One region of the Bradyrhizobium sp. SZCCHNS1050 genome, then DNA from elsewhere that is predicted to be linked to it. Evidence: predicted binding sites of a transcription regulator. Region 1 holds the regulator's gene; the other holds the start of a gene.
The links. The regulator PhoB, encoded in region 1, activates phosphate uptake and scavenging genes when phosphate is short. The targets are predictions, from matches to a motif close to TGTCATNNANCTGTCAT.
Positions count from the first base shown of each region.

Region 2: the regulator PhoB is predicted to act here: its motif matches at 1,901-1,917, upstream of QX094_RS01490 (UDP-2,3-diacylglucosamine diphosphatase).

Region 1 is NZ_JAUETR010000001.1:985,798-992,947, forward strand. Features, by position in the region: gene QX094_RS04645 (nickel-dependent hydrogenase large subunit) at 1-1,341, opposite strand, end outside; gene QX094_RS04650 (HupU protein) at 1,338-2,354, opposite strand; gene QX094_RS04655 (HoxN/HupN/NixA family nickel/cobalt transporter) at 2,370-3,491, opposite strand; gene QX094_RS04660 (trypsin-like serine protease) at 3,668-4,984, opposite strand; gene phoB (phosphate regulon transcriptional regulator PhoB) at 5,132-5,839, opposite strand; gene phoU (phosphate signaling complex protein PhoU) at 5,856-6,572, opposite strand; gene pstB (phosphate ABC transporter ATP-binding protein PstB) at 6,603-7,150, opposite strand, start outside.
Region 2 is NZ_JAUETR010000001.1:325,237-332,386, reverse strand. Features, by position in the region: gene QX094_RS01500 (tartrate dehydrogenase) at 1-174, shown strand, start outside; gene pyk (pyruvate kinase) at 330-1,748, shown strand; gene QX094_RS01490 (UDP-2,3-diacylglucosamine diphosphatase) at 1,941-2,753, shown strand; gene QX094_RS01485 (threonine/serine dehydratase) at 2,801-3,790, shown strand; gene QX094_RS01480 (caspase family protein) at 3,801-5,480, opposite strand; gene QX094_RS01475 (hypothetical protein) at 5,686-7,150, opposite strand, start outside.

The sequences.
Region 1 (7,150 bases):
CGCCTGTTCGAGCGGGCCCGCTACCCCATCCGCGTCGCGCGGAGAGAAATTCCAGCTCGTCGGCGCGATGATCTGATAACGCTCGATCCGGCCGGAGCGCACCGCGAGCCAGTGGCCGAGGCTGCCGCGCGCAGCTTCCACGAGCCCGACGAAATTGCCGTCGGCCGCGCTGGCGCTGCTGTCGCAGAACGGCTCGTTGAGACGCAGCCCCTTGATCCAGTGCTCGATCGACAGCGCGAGCCGCGCAGTTTCGATCAGCCGGGCGATGACACGATTGCGGACATTGCTGCGACCGCTCGCGAGCAGCGCGGTGATCAACGGCTGACCGTCGATGGCCTGCCTTGCGAGAGCGCCGACCTCGACCGGTTCTCCCGCAAGACGCGGCGCCTTGCACCAGCTATAGGCGTCGGCTTTGTCGGCATCGGGCACGGTGCGGCTCTCGGCCGGATCGAGCGACGTATCGTGCATCCAGGCGTGCGAGACGTCCTCGGTGATGCCGTCCGACGGCAAAGCGTGGACCTCGCCGCTGCTCGTGCGGACACCAGCGCGAAAACGAGCCCCATTGAAGTCGTGATACGCGCCGAAGCTCATCAAGAGACCGGGTCCGCTGCCGAGGTCGGCCAGCGCGAGCGCATCGGCCAGCCGAAGGAAATGCGCGAAGTCGCCGGCGCGGCCCTCCCGCCAACGGTCGAGCTCGTCCGATGTCGACAAGGCGAGCACGTTCTCCAGCTTGTCGGCAAACACGACGCGTTCAAGGAAACCGCGAAACGACGCCGCGATCGCGTTGAGCCGCACGCGCTCGCCGAGCTCGATCGCGCGCGTCGTCCCGCCTGGCTGGAAGGCGAGACTGTGCGGCCATTTGCCGGCGATCAGGCCCATGATCTCGAGCAGCCGCGCGCGGGCAGGCAACGCATCGCGGGCCGCGCTGCCCTTCGTGGCCGCGAAGCGCTCGGCCGTAGCCGAATGCCAGGCATGCGAGGCGTAGACGTCGCGGGCGAAGTCCGGCATGAAGAAGATGTAGAAATGCGTCAGATGGTCGGCTGCGTTCTCGGCCGCGTGCGCGATGTTGGCCGCGAGGACGCCGTTTGGCGCTGCCGCAATACCCATGGCCTGGCGCAACGCCGCGGCGGCGGCGATCGATTGCGACACCGAGCAGATGCCGCAGATTCGCGGTGCGATCACCAGGGCGTCCAGCGACGGCCGCCCCTCCAGGATCTGCTCGAAGCCGCGATAGAGCGGCGCCGTCACCTCCGCCCTCGTGACGCGACCGCTCTCGATATCGAGCCTGACCTCGAGATCGCCTTCGACACGATTGAACGGTCCGACCGTGATCCGCGTCATGGACGGCGCTTGTCGCCGGCACGGCCCGGCGGCACCACGACATGATCCGCCGTCGCATTGACTCGGACGCGACGCGGCGTGGCCGATTTCGACAGCGCTGCGAGCGCGACGAACCAGGCCTTGGGCATGTCGGTCGGAAGCCCCACGGGAATGCCGGCGAGCTTGGCCGTCTGCAGATAGTTCTGCGCGCTCTCGAAGCCCGGCGAGGTGCAGGCGATGCAGGCGTAGCCGCCCTTGGTGCAGGAGCCGCCGCCGTTCCACGAGCGCTGATTGCAGTCGCCGACCGCTTGCGTCGCGCGGCAGCCGAGATGCTCCATCAGGCAGCCGCGCTCCGACATCGTCTCCGCGCTCGCCTTGAACTCGTAGAACTCGTTGCGCGAGCAGCCGTGATGCGCCAGGTGATTGGCGATGAAGGTCGGACGGCCGACTGCGTCGAGGCCGTCTGCCGACAGATCGCCCGAGGTGAGCGCCAGCAGGCTTTCCATCATCCAACCCGGATGCGGCGCACAGCCTGCGACGTTGATCACCGGCAGCCCGCGTTTCGAGCGGAAGCCCGCGCCGAGCGCGCCGCCGATGTCGCTGCCCTCGAACTGCAATCCGACCGCATCGGTCGGGTTGATGCCGGCAGCAGGAATGCCGCCATAGGCGGCGCAACTGCCGACGGCAACGACGTAGTCGGCCAGCGGCGCCAGATCGAGCAGCCAGTGATAGATCGAGCGGTTGGTGCCGGCGAGCATGTTGAAGCGGCCGGTCAGGCCAGGTCCGCGCGCCACCGAGCCTTCGAGCACCAGCAGATCGAGCCGCTCGCGACCGTCGCGGATCGCCTCCAACAGCTCCACCACCTCGTCTCCGGTCTGCTCGCTGACGGAGGGATGCCATACCAGATCGATGCCGGATTGGCGCAGCTCGTCGAACCAGCCGGACGCGCCGCTTTCCAGGATCGACATCGTGCAGCCGCCGCAGCTCGCACCCTGCAGCCATAGCATCCTGATCGTTCCCTCAGAGCCGACCATCATAAGGCCCCGCTCCTAGCCCGTCTTAAGCGTTCCGCTTCGTATCACCGGCGGGTTTAGCGCCCCCGCATGAACACTGGCAAGCGCTTCCCCGGGCATAGCCTCGGAACCGCGCTGGCTGCGACCGAGCAGCATGGCGATCGCCCAGATCAGTCCGAACAGGCCAATCGCGACGATCCCGAGATTGGCGACATCGTCGCCCAGCGCGGTGGCGACCCTCGTCCATCCCCCGGTCAGGCCAAGCCGCGGCGCCAACAGCGTGATCGCCTCGAAGCCGCCGATCACCAGCGCGATCGCGACAGAGGCGCCGGTGATCACGAGGTTATAGCGCAGCTTGCGTGCGGGATCGGTCAGCGCCCAGCGATAGGCGCCGACCATCAGCATGCTGTCGGCGGTGTCGACGGTGGCCATCGCCGCCGCGAACAGCGCCGGAAACACCAGCACGTGCGCAAGACTCGCGCCGCGCGCGGCCTCGGTTGCCGACAGGCTAAGAAGCCCGATCTCGCTCGCAGTGTCGAAGCCGAGACCGAACAGGAAACCGAGCGGATACATGTGCCAGGCGCGTCCCACCAGGCGGAGCACCGGGCGCAGCAGGCGGATGAGGATGCCCCGTCCGGAGCTTCCGGCGGTTTCCATCTCGGACTGCGGCTGTGCGGCGCGGCGCCAGAGGTTCACGAACAGAATGAGGTTCGCCAACGCGATCAGCAGCAGGAAGCCGGCCGACACCGACGTGCCGATGACGCCGCCGATCGCCCTGATCGCGCTCTCTTCATCCAGGAGGTCGGCGCCGGCGATGAGGCTCACGACGATGGTGGCGATGACGACGACGCTGGAATGGCCGAGCGCAAAATACAGGCCGGCGGCGCGCGGGGCGCTACCGTCCTGCACCAGCTTCCGCACGACGTTGTCGATCGCCGCGATGTGATCCGCATCGACCGCATGGCGCAGTCCGAGCAGCCAGGCCAGCATCGCGGTGCCGACGATGGCGGGCCGGTCGGCGTAGAGCGCGAACGCCCAGGCCCAGGCGAGCGCGTTGGCGGCGACCAGCCCGCCGACGAGCGCAACGTTGCGGCCGGGCTGCGATCGCCACCACAGCAGCCGAGGGGCACGAGGATGATCAATTTGAACAATCGTCATACTCGGACTATAGCAAGAGCCAGGCCAGTTCGGTAAAGCCCCCCGCTGCAGGCAAAAACTGCAGGAAAACGTGGGCGGCCCTTCCCGGATTGCCCTCTCGCTTGGCAACCCGCTATCCAGTCACGCACAGATCATGACCAGCGGCGGGACATCTTCTTCTCTCGCCCCTCCTTCGCTCACCGCATCGAGGCACTCTGTGCCGTGATCTCGCGCCGCACGACCGCCTCGAACTGGCTCGCGGGGGCGGCGAACATCAGCCGGGTCTCCTCGTGGAACGCCGAGAAGATGCCGACCACGGCCGGCTGTCCGCCGACGTCGGCCATGATGGGGGAGCCCGAATAGCCGAAATTGGCGAGGCAATGCACCGTCAGCAGCATCTCGTCCTTGGTCATGCCGGCGCTGCAATTGCGCTGGCCGGTCGGCGAATAGCGCCGCTCCTGGCCATAGCCGATCTCGGAGATGGTTCCGGCCGTGGTCGCAGCCTGCAATTCCTCGCGCGTCAGCGCCCTGACCTCAACCGGCTTCGACGGCAGCGCGTCCTTCAGCACGATCAGTGCCCAATCGGCGGGCGAGCGGTCGAGCGACCATCTGTCGTGCCGGGTCGGGACGAAATCGGGCGCCACGATCAGCTTGTCGGCGACCGACGATGCCGCCGGCGTGCCCCTGTTCATGCCGGCCAGGAAGCGGACGTTGCCGGGGCTGACCTGCGCCACGCCGTTGAACACGCAATGCGCCGCGGTGAGCACGACGCGCGGCGCGACCAGCGTGCCGGTGCACCAGCCGCCGGTCGAGTATTGCGCGACGGTGACGACGCCGATCGACGACGCCGGCCACGAGGTGGGATCGACGACCTCGCCGATGTGGCGGTCGAGCCCGAGCAGTTGCTCCGGACGCGGAGCGGCGATGCCGGCCTCCGCCGATTCCGGCTTCGGCCGCCAGGCCGCAATGGCACTCTGGGCCTGGACGCGCTGCGGCTCGGTCAACTTGACCCGCTGCACGTCGCGGCCGGCCGATCGCACGCCGCTACGGCCCGCCATCACCAGCCAGGCATAGCCCTGCACGACGTCCTGTTTCACACCGCGGCCGTCGAGCAGCATCAGGCCGAGCATGTATTGCGACTGGGCGAAGCCCTGCGCCGCGGCGCGGCTGAACCAGCGGCCGGCTTCGCCGTAATTGCTCGCAACACCTTCGCCGTTGACGTAGGCGATGCCGAGATAGTGTTGCGCGACAGCGAGCCCCTGATCGGCGGCCTTGCGGTACCACGCCAGCGCCTCGGCGGGGTTGCGCGGTTGGCCCCAGCCGAAGGCGTGCATGAAGCCGACGTCGAACTGCGCCCGCGCATCGCCCTTGGCGGCCAGCGGCAGCAGCCGTCGCATCGCCGCCGCATGCTGCCCGTTGCCTGCCGCCGCGACCGCGTCTTCGAGCTCGGCGGCCGTGGCGCCCGCCGCGCCGCCGAGCAGCACGGCAAGAGATATGATGATGGTCTTGATCAAGGGCGTCCGCTGGGACCGAAACATCGTGACGGGCCACGAAGCAGACACGATCAAGACGGCGGCGGCGTGGCGGAAAGCGGACCGCGATCTCCTCAATCGGGCCGCCTCGCGTCTCACACCTGCTGCGTCCTCACGCCCGATCGCCCCTTACACCTGCTCGCTCTTGGCGAAGCGATCATCGAGCGCATAACCGGCGCCGCGCACGGTGCGGATCGGGTCCTGCTCGCGGCCGGGATTGAGCAGCTTGCGCAGGCGGCCGATATGGACGTCGACGGTGCGCTCGTCGATGTAGATGTCGCGGCCCCAGACACTGTCGAGCAGCTGCTCGCGGCTGAACACGCGGCCGGGATGCTCCAGGAAGAACTCGAGCAGGCGGTATTCGGTCGGACCGAGATCGATCGGCCGCCCCGAGCGCGCCACGCGGCGTTTCTCGCGGTCGAGCTCGATGTCGCCATAGGACAGCACGGTCGCCAGCCGCTCCGGACTCGCCCGCCGCAGCAGGCCTTTCACCCGCGCCAGAAGCTCCGGCACCGAGAACGGCTTGACGATGTAGTCGTCGGCGCCGGTCGCGAGGCCGCGCACGCGCTCGCTCTCCTCCCCGCGTGCGGTGAGCATGATGATCGGCAACTGCCGGGTCTCGGTCCGCGCCCGCAGGCGGCGGCACAGCTCGATGCCGGACAGGCCCGGCAGCATCCAGTCGAGCACGACGAGATCGGGAACACGCTCCTTCAGGCGCGTGTCGGCTTCGTCGCCGCGCGCCACGGTCTCGACCTCGTAGCCTTCGGCCTCGAGGTTGTAGCGCAGCAGCGTCGTCAGCGCCTCCTCGTCCTCCACCACCAGAATTCGGGCGCCCATGTCTGAACCGTCTCTCTCAGTTGCCGGGGATCGTCGATGCGAAGCTCGTCATGTCGCCCTTCGGGCGCTTGTCCATGATCTGCTGGCCTTCGATCATATAGAACACCGTCTCGGCGATGTTGGTCGCGTGATCGCCGATGCGCTCGATATTCTTGGCGCAGAACATCAGGTGGATGCAGAACGAGATGTTGCGCGGATCCTCCATCATGTAGGTCAGGAGCTCGCGGAACAGCGAGGTGCAGATGGCATCGACTTCCTCATCGCCCTTCCACACCGTCATCGCCGCCGGCAAATCGTGCGCGGCATAGGCGTCCAGCACCGTCTTGACCTGCGACTGCACGAGATCGGTCATGTGCTCGAGCCCGCGGATCAGCTTCAGCGGATGGAAGTCGCTCTCCAGCGCCGCGACGCGCTTGCCGATGTTCTTGGCGAGATCGCCGATACGCTCCAGATCGGTCGCCACGCGCATCGCGCCGACGATCTCACGCAGGTCGACCGCCATCGGCTGTCGCCGGGCGATGGTAAGAACGGCGCGCTCCTCGATGATGCGTTGCAGCTTGTCGACCTCGGCGTCGGTGGCGACCACCTTCTGGCCGAGCGCGATGTCGCGCCGCACCAGCGCATCGACGGAATCGACGATCAGCCGCTCCGCGAGGCCGCCCATCTCCGATACCAGACGGGTGAGGTCCTGCAGATCGCTGTCGAACGCCTTGGCGGTATGTTCACTGGCCATGATGATCTCCTGAAGACAATGTCGTCGGCGTCAGCCGAACCGGCCGGTGATATAATCCTGGGTCCGCCGATCGCTCGGCGAGGTGAAGATCTTGCTGGTGTCGTCGAACTCGATCAGCTCCCCGAGATACATGAAGGCGGTCTTGTCGGAGACGCGCGCCGCCTGCTGCATGTTATGCGTCACGATGGCGATCGTATAGTTTTCGGCGAGTTCCTGGATCAGCTCCTCGACCTTGGCGGTCGAGATCGGATCGAGCGCCGAGCACGGCTCGTCGAACAGGATCACCTCCGGCCGGACCGCCACGGTACGCGCGATGCACAGCCGCTGCTGCTGGCCGCCGGACAGCGACAGGCCCGAGGCGTTGAGCTTGTCCTTGACCTCGTTCCACAGCGCGCCGCCGCGCAGCGCCTTCTCGACCCGGTCGTCCATCTCCGACTTGGAGATCTTCTCATAGAGGCGGATGCCGAAGGCGATGTTCTCGTAGATCGTCATCGGGAACGGCGTCGGCTTCTGGAATACCATGCCGACCCGGGCACGCAGCAGGTTCAGATCGAGCTTGGGATCGAGGATGTTGGTGT
Region 2 (7,150 bases), 660 kb from region 1:
ACCGGCGCGCAAATGCTCGAGCATCTCGGCGAGACGGACGCGGCCGCGCGGCTGATGGCTGCGGTCGAGAAAGTCTGTGCAGCCGGCATCCTGACCCCCGATGTTGGCGGCACGGCGACGACCAAGCAGGTGACCGACGCCGTCATCGACGCGATCCACGGCTCCAACGCCTGAGGCGTGCTGTTCTCTTGCACAATTCTGGCGTGTTCCGTGTCGCGCTTGCAATGGACGCTGCGGGGCGTATATCAGCGCTTCCGCTGCGTCCGCGCATGCCAATCACATGCGTGTCATAGAGACGCGAGACACGGCTTAAGGAGAAAGGACACATCATGCGTCGTCACCGTCGAGCCAAGATCGTCGCGACTGTCGGTCCCGCGAGCAATTCTCCGGAGATGCTGAAAGCGCTGTTCCTCGCCGGTGTGGACACCTTTCGTCTCAACTTCAGCCACGGCACCCAGGCCGATCACGCCAAGGTCCATGCCGCGGTCCGCGCCCTCGAGAAGGAAGTGCAGCGGCCGATCGGCATCTTGATGGATCTGCAGGGTCCTAAGATTCGCGTCGGCACGCTGCGCGACAAGAAGATCCAGGTCGAAGCCGGCGAGACGATTCGATTTGTTCTCAACGGCACCGAGGGCGACAAGACATCGATTCCGTTGCCGCATCCGGAAATCTTTGCGGCAGTCTCGCCCGGTCACGATCTTCTGATCGATGACGGCCGCGTGCGCGTCCGCGTCACCGGCCTCGGCGACGACTGGATCGAGGCCAAGGTGATCGTCAGCGGCGCGATCTCCAATCACAAGGGCGTCAATCTGCCCGGCACCATTCTGGAGCTATCGCCGCTGACGGCCAAGGACCGTTCTGATCTTGCCTTTGGGCTCGACCTCGGCGTCGACTGGGTGGCGCTGTCGTTCGTGCAGAAGCCGTCCGACGTGCTGGAGGCGAGGGGCCTGATCAATGGCCGCGCCGGCATCATGTCCAAGATCGAGAAACCGGCGGCGCTGGAGCGGATCGACGACATCATCCAGCTCTCTGACGCGATCATGGTTGCGCGCGGCGATCTCGGCGTCGAGATTCCCAACGAGGACGTGCCGGGCAAGCAGAAGGAGCTGGTGCGCGCCTGCCGGCTCGCGGTGAAGCCGGTGATCGTCGCGACGCAGATGCTGGATTCGATGGTCGCGACGCCGACGCCGACGCGCGCCGAGGTCTCCGACGTCGCGACCGCGATCTATGACGGCGCCGACGCGGTGATGCTGTCGGCGGAATCGGCCAGCGGGCAATATCCGCGCGAGGCGGTGGCGATGATGGACAGCATCATCAAGGCCACCGAAGGCCACAAGATGTACCGCTCGATCGTCGAGGCGACGCAGCCGGGCGAGGAGCAGACGCCGCCGCATGCGGTGGCGACCGCGGCGGCCGATCTCGCCTCGGCGATCCACGCCAAGGCGATCGTGGCCTATACGTCGAGCGGCACCTCGGCCTCGCGCGTTGCGCGCAAGCGGCCGAGCCTGCCGATTCTGGCGATCACGCCGAATGAGGACACCTCGCGGCGGATGTGCCTGCTGTGGGGCGCGCACAGCGTGCTGTCGCAGGACGTGCAGAGCTACGAGGAGATGGTCGAGCGCGCGACCTTCTTCGCCGTGCAGGAGGAGTTCGCTGAAGCCGGCGACCTGCTCGTCGTCGTCGCCGGCATTCCGTTCGCGCAGACCGGCACCACCAACAATCTGCGCGTCGTCACCGTGCCGAGATAGGAGGCTGATTTTCCCTGTTCGCGCTGCCCGCCTGTCGCCTGATTGTCGCACCCCGCTGGTATCGCGGGGCAGTGACGAGGGACATCGCGAGTCGTCAAACGAGCGGTGTCCGGTCGCGGTCCGGCAGGATGGGTTCTGCCGGTGCGGCGTTTCGTCATCGCGGTGTCATCAGGGACTGTTAGGTGGGCGCGCATGGGACTTGAGACTGCTGGTGAAGAAAGCCCGGCTCGGCGCTTTCGGACGTTGTTCATCTCGGACGTTCATCTCGGAGCCCGCGGCTCGCAGGCCAATCTCCTCGTCGATTTCCTGCGTCACCATGATGCCGACACGATCTATCTGGTCGGCGACATCATCGACGGCTGGGCGCTCAAATCGAGCTGGCATTGGCCGCAGTCGCATAACGACCTGGTGCAGAAGATGCTGCGCAAGGCCCGCAAGGGCGCCAAGATCGTCTATGTCCCCGGCAATCACGACGAGTTCCTGCGCGGCTATTACGGCACGCATTTCGGCGGCATCGACGTCGTCGAGAACATCTTGCACACCGGCACCGACGGCAAACGCTATCTGGTGATCCACGGCGACATCTTCGATCTGGTCGTGCAGAATGCGCGCTGGCTCGCCCATCTCGGCGACAAGGCCTATGACTTCGCCATCCAGATGAACCGTCTGGTCAACTTCTTCCGTCGCATGTTCGGCGTTCCCTATTGGTCGCTGTCGCAATGGGCCAAGCAGAAGGTCAAGAACGCCGTCAACTACATCGGCGCGTTCGAGACGGCGCTGGCCTCGGAGGCGCGGCGGCATGGCGCTGATGGCGTGATCTGCGGCCACATCCATTGCGCCGTCATCCGCGACCAGGACGGCATTCGCTACATGAATTGCGGCGACTGGGTCGAGAGCTGCACGGCGCTGGTCGAGCACGAGGACGGCCGTTTCGAGATCCTGACTTGGACCGATCCGCAGCGGCAACCCGCGCCGGTTCCGCAGCTGGCCGCCCGCGCCGCCTGACACCGGTTCCCTTGCCTCTCGGCAATCGGGCGCGGTAAAATAGGGGTATGACAGCTCATTCCCCGATCCTGCCCGTGACCGCCGCCGACATCGAGGCGGCGGCACGCGTCCTCGCGCCCGTGGCCGTGCGGACTCCGCTGCTGCCGGCTCCCGTGCTCAACGAGCGGTTCAAAGCGAACGTCTTCGTGAAGCCGGAGGTGCTGCAGCGGACCGGCTCGTTCAAGTTCCGCGGCGCCTACAACAAGCTGGCGTCGATCCCGGAAGCAGCGCGCGGCAACGGCGTCGTCGCATTCTCCTCCGGCAATCATGCGCAGGGTGTCGCCCATGCCGCCACATTGCTGGGCATGGACGCCACGATTGTGATGCCCTCGGATGCGCCGGCGGCCAAGCGCGAGCGCACCAAGGCGTTCGGTGCCGACGTCGTGCTCTATGATCGCGATCGCGAGGACCGCGAAGCGATCGCGCGCGACATCGCAGCAAAGCGCGGCTCGACGGTGGTGCCGCCCTATGACGATCCCTACGTCATCGCAGGGCAGGGCACCGTCGGTCGTGAAATCGCCGAAGATCTCGCGGCGCTCGGCCTGTCGCCGGATCTGGTGATCGTCCCGGCTTCGGGCGGTGGACTGCTTGCAGGCGTCTCGACCGCGGTCAAGGCGCGCTTTCCCAACACCCGGATGGTCGTGGCCGAGCCAAAGGGTTTTGACGACCATGCGCGCTCGCTACGGGCCGGCCACCGCGAGGCGCACGACGCAAAGGGCCGGACCATCTGTGACGCGCTGATGGCGGCGATTCCAGGCGAGATCACCTTCGCCATCAACAGCCAACTGCTGTCGGCTGCGGTCGAGGCTTCGGATGAGGAGGTGGGGCGCGCGGTCGGCTTTGCCTTCCGGGAGCTGAAGCTCGTGGTCGAGCCCGGCGGTTCGGTCGGGCTTGCAGCATTGCTGGCCGGCCGGCTGGATGTGGCGGGCAAGACGGTGGTGATCGTTTTGTCCGGCGGCAATGTCGATGCTGAGCTCTACGCCAGGCTGATCGCCTGACGATCAAGCCTCAGTGAAAGCTGAGGCCGCCTTTTGCAAATCCCCCGCCGCCCATCCGCAGTCCGGACTGCGCGACGTGCGGCGTGCTCCGCGCCGGGCCGCCCTGCATCCCGCCTTGGCCACGCGCCATCGACGGATGCGACGCGTTGATGTTCGGCTTGAACGGTCCGGAATTGCCGGGGAAGGGACGCCGCACTTCGCGGGCGTCGAATGGCCGCCCAGGACTGCGCTTCAGTGGATCGCGCTGGATTTTCGTAGCCACAGGCGGATTTGTCGGCGGCACGATCCTGTCGCGCAACTTGGTCTGAGCGATAGGCCCGGGATCGACGACCTTGTTGGGACCCGCGTTGTTGATGGCATTGCCTTTCGTGACCACCGTTGGCGGCAGCGGTCCGTGCGGCACGGTGGCGGCCGGCAGCGTCGGTTGCGGGGCTGGATGGCTCTGGATCTGCGGACCGGGATTGAACGGTCGCGCGATCGGTGCCAGTTGCGGTGGCATCATGAGACGGCTCGGTTGCAGCACGGGGATGGGCCGAGGCTGTCCCTGCAGCCGCAGTGCGACCGGCGCATATGGGCTGTCGGCATAGGATTCACGGAAGCTCTGATAGGCGGCCGGCGAATTCGCCAGCACGGCCTGGTGCCAGGCCGTGGCCTGCACGAGGCCGGCGAGCAGTGCGCGGATGCGGTCGGCGAGCGGATCGCGCGGATACAGCTCGATGAACTCGCGATAATATTGCGGACGGTTCTCCGACAGCACGTAGTCATAGGCCTGCCGCACGGACCGGCTGGGCAGGTTGGCCGCCATCTGGATCACCGGCGCGTTCTCGGCAGGGCGCGCCGCCGCGACCAGCGTATCCCCGAAGAAGGTGAAATCACTGGTCAACGAGGAGCTTTCCCATGGCGTCTGTCGTCCGTCGGTGCTCTGGTTCACCTGTAGGCGAATGCGCTTGAACAATTGCTCGATCGGCAGGTTCGGCTGCCGCGCCAGGTTCAGGAACGCCTGCGCGTACGGGCTGTGCTCGCCACGCCCGTCGAGCGCCTCCGCGCCAGGCGAGGTCGAGTATCCGAGGATCGAACCGTTCGGCGCGTCGACGATGGCAAGTCCGCGTCCGGCATCGTTGATGGCAGGGAATGGATTGTTGCGGCAGGCGTCCAGCACGACGATCCGCATCCGGCTCGGGATGGCGTCGAGCGTTGCCATCAGGTCCACCAGACGGATGGTCCCCGTCGTCAGGTCGGAGGGCGCTGAGATACGGGCATCGATCGGGATCAGATAGTTCTCGCCCGCGAGCTGAACCCCGTGGCCGGCGTAGTAGACCATTGCCACGGTGTTCGGGCCGTGTGCTGCCACCCGGCTCGAGAAATCCTCGACGACCTTGAGCATCTCGTTCTGCGTCAGGTCGGTCGCCGTGATCACCTCGAAGCCGGCTGAGTTCAACAGCTTGGCAACAGCATGGGCGTCGTTGTCCGGGTTCTCCAGCGGCGGCGCGTTCTGATAGCTCGCATTGCCGATCACGAGCGCGACGCGTGGCTCGGCTCCTTGAGGGATCGCGGCGGGCGTGTTGCTCTCTTTTGCCGGTGAGGGAGCTGCCAGCGCGCGCGGTGGTGTGTGAAGGATGTCGAGCTCACTGCCGGCGGCGAACGCCGAGTCCGGGCCGACCCAGGCCATCAGGCCCAGCAGCGCGGACATGAGCAGGGATTTCCAGGCGGATGTTACAGCGCGAAATTTTGGAACGGACACGGCGTTCTCCTCGAGCATGCGCAAAGCGAATGGCTTGAGGATCAGGCTACGCAGGTCGCGCAACAGCGTAAGTGATCCGCGTCACCCATTAATGCGGCACCTTTCGGTGCTCAGCGATCGAGGTTCAACAGGAGGCGGCCGAGATGCACTCGCCCTACGAGAAGAATGCGATCTTCTCAGGCTGGGTCATGCGACGGATCGGCGCCAACGAGTCGTTGGCGGGTGCCTGCGGCCGCTGCAGAAGGCCGTTCGACAGCAGCGTCGATCCCAGCGACGGCTCGTAGGCAGGCTTGGGCATCGCGGACGCGCTGGTGCTGTGAGCCGCGGCGGCGGTCGGGCGGACCTGCTGGATCGGCGCAACGTCGGCCTTCGGGGCCGCTGCGGGAGATTGAGCTGCGACCGCAGCCGCCACGGCGGCCAGGGTCTCGATGGTGATCGCCTCCGGAAGCGGTGGCGATACGGGCACGCTGGGGACCGGCGCCGGGGCTGCAGGCGAGGCCATGCGCGGGGCCGCCGCGGGCGGGGCCGGCATCGGAGGGGAAGACATCGGCGGAGCCGACATCGTGGGCGCAGCGGGAGCCGGCGCCGCGCTGGCAACCGGGGCTTCTGCCGTGGTCAGCACGAGATCCGGCTCCGACGGCGCTGTCTCGCTGAAGCTCGCGACGATGTCGTCGTCGACCGAGGTCGGCTCCTCAATGTCGAAGCCGAGCGTCCTGGCCCGGCTGAACTCCTCATCGTCGATCGGATCGGGGGCACCCATCTCCGCCGCGACCAATTCCAGGATGGCTTCGTCGTGGGCTTCTGCGGCGACGGCGTCATCCAGGGCCGCCGCGGCGTGCTGCTCGATCTCGAGCAGGGCTTCGTCCACCGACGGCTCGGTCGCAGCTTCCGGGGGCTGCACCACCGCCGAAGCGGCGGTGTCGACCATCCTGGCCTCAACCGCTGCAGCCGCCATGATCACAGCATCAGCGCCGGAGGATGTCTCGACCGATTCGATCGCGGCCACTGCGGCAACGAGCGGAATGGTCATCTCAAGCCCGGCTTGGGCCGCCTCCATCTGTTCCGGCACGGGCTGCGGCTCCGGAGCCACCTGTGGCTCAGCCGAGACCGTCGCCGCCGCAGTCGGACCCGATGCGACATCGGGTGTCGGCGGGGCCGCAGCTTCGGTCGCCGGTTCGATCTCGTCAGCCGCGGGCGGAATGCTTGCTTTCTCCGCGTCGAACTCCTTCAGCCGCGTCTTGATGATCTCGAAGGCCGCAAGCAGCGCGACCTTGGGGTCGGCGCACGCAAGCTGGTCGCAGGCGGCCTCGATCGACGTGACCTGTGAATCGATCAGGTCGCAGATCCGCGAGTCCGCACCGATCTCGCGCCAGCGCCAGGAAATTTCCTTGATGATTCGGATGCCCTTGCGCACCGGCGCCAGGTTCTGCTCGAGGGCCATGCTGTCGACCGCAGTGGCGGCGGCGAGTGCGGCGTCTTCGACCGTGGCGCGGATCGCGGCCAGCGCTTCGGGCAGTGCCTTGCTGTCGGCCTGCTCGAACTCCTGCTGCTGCTGACGCTGTGAGGCCAGCGCATGCTCGATGCGGGCCACCGCGTCGAGCACCATGCTGGTGTCGGCA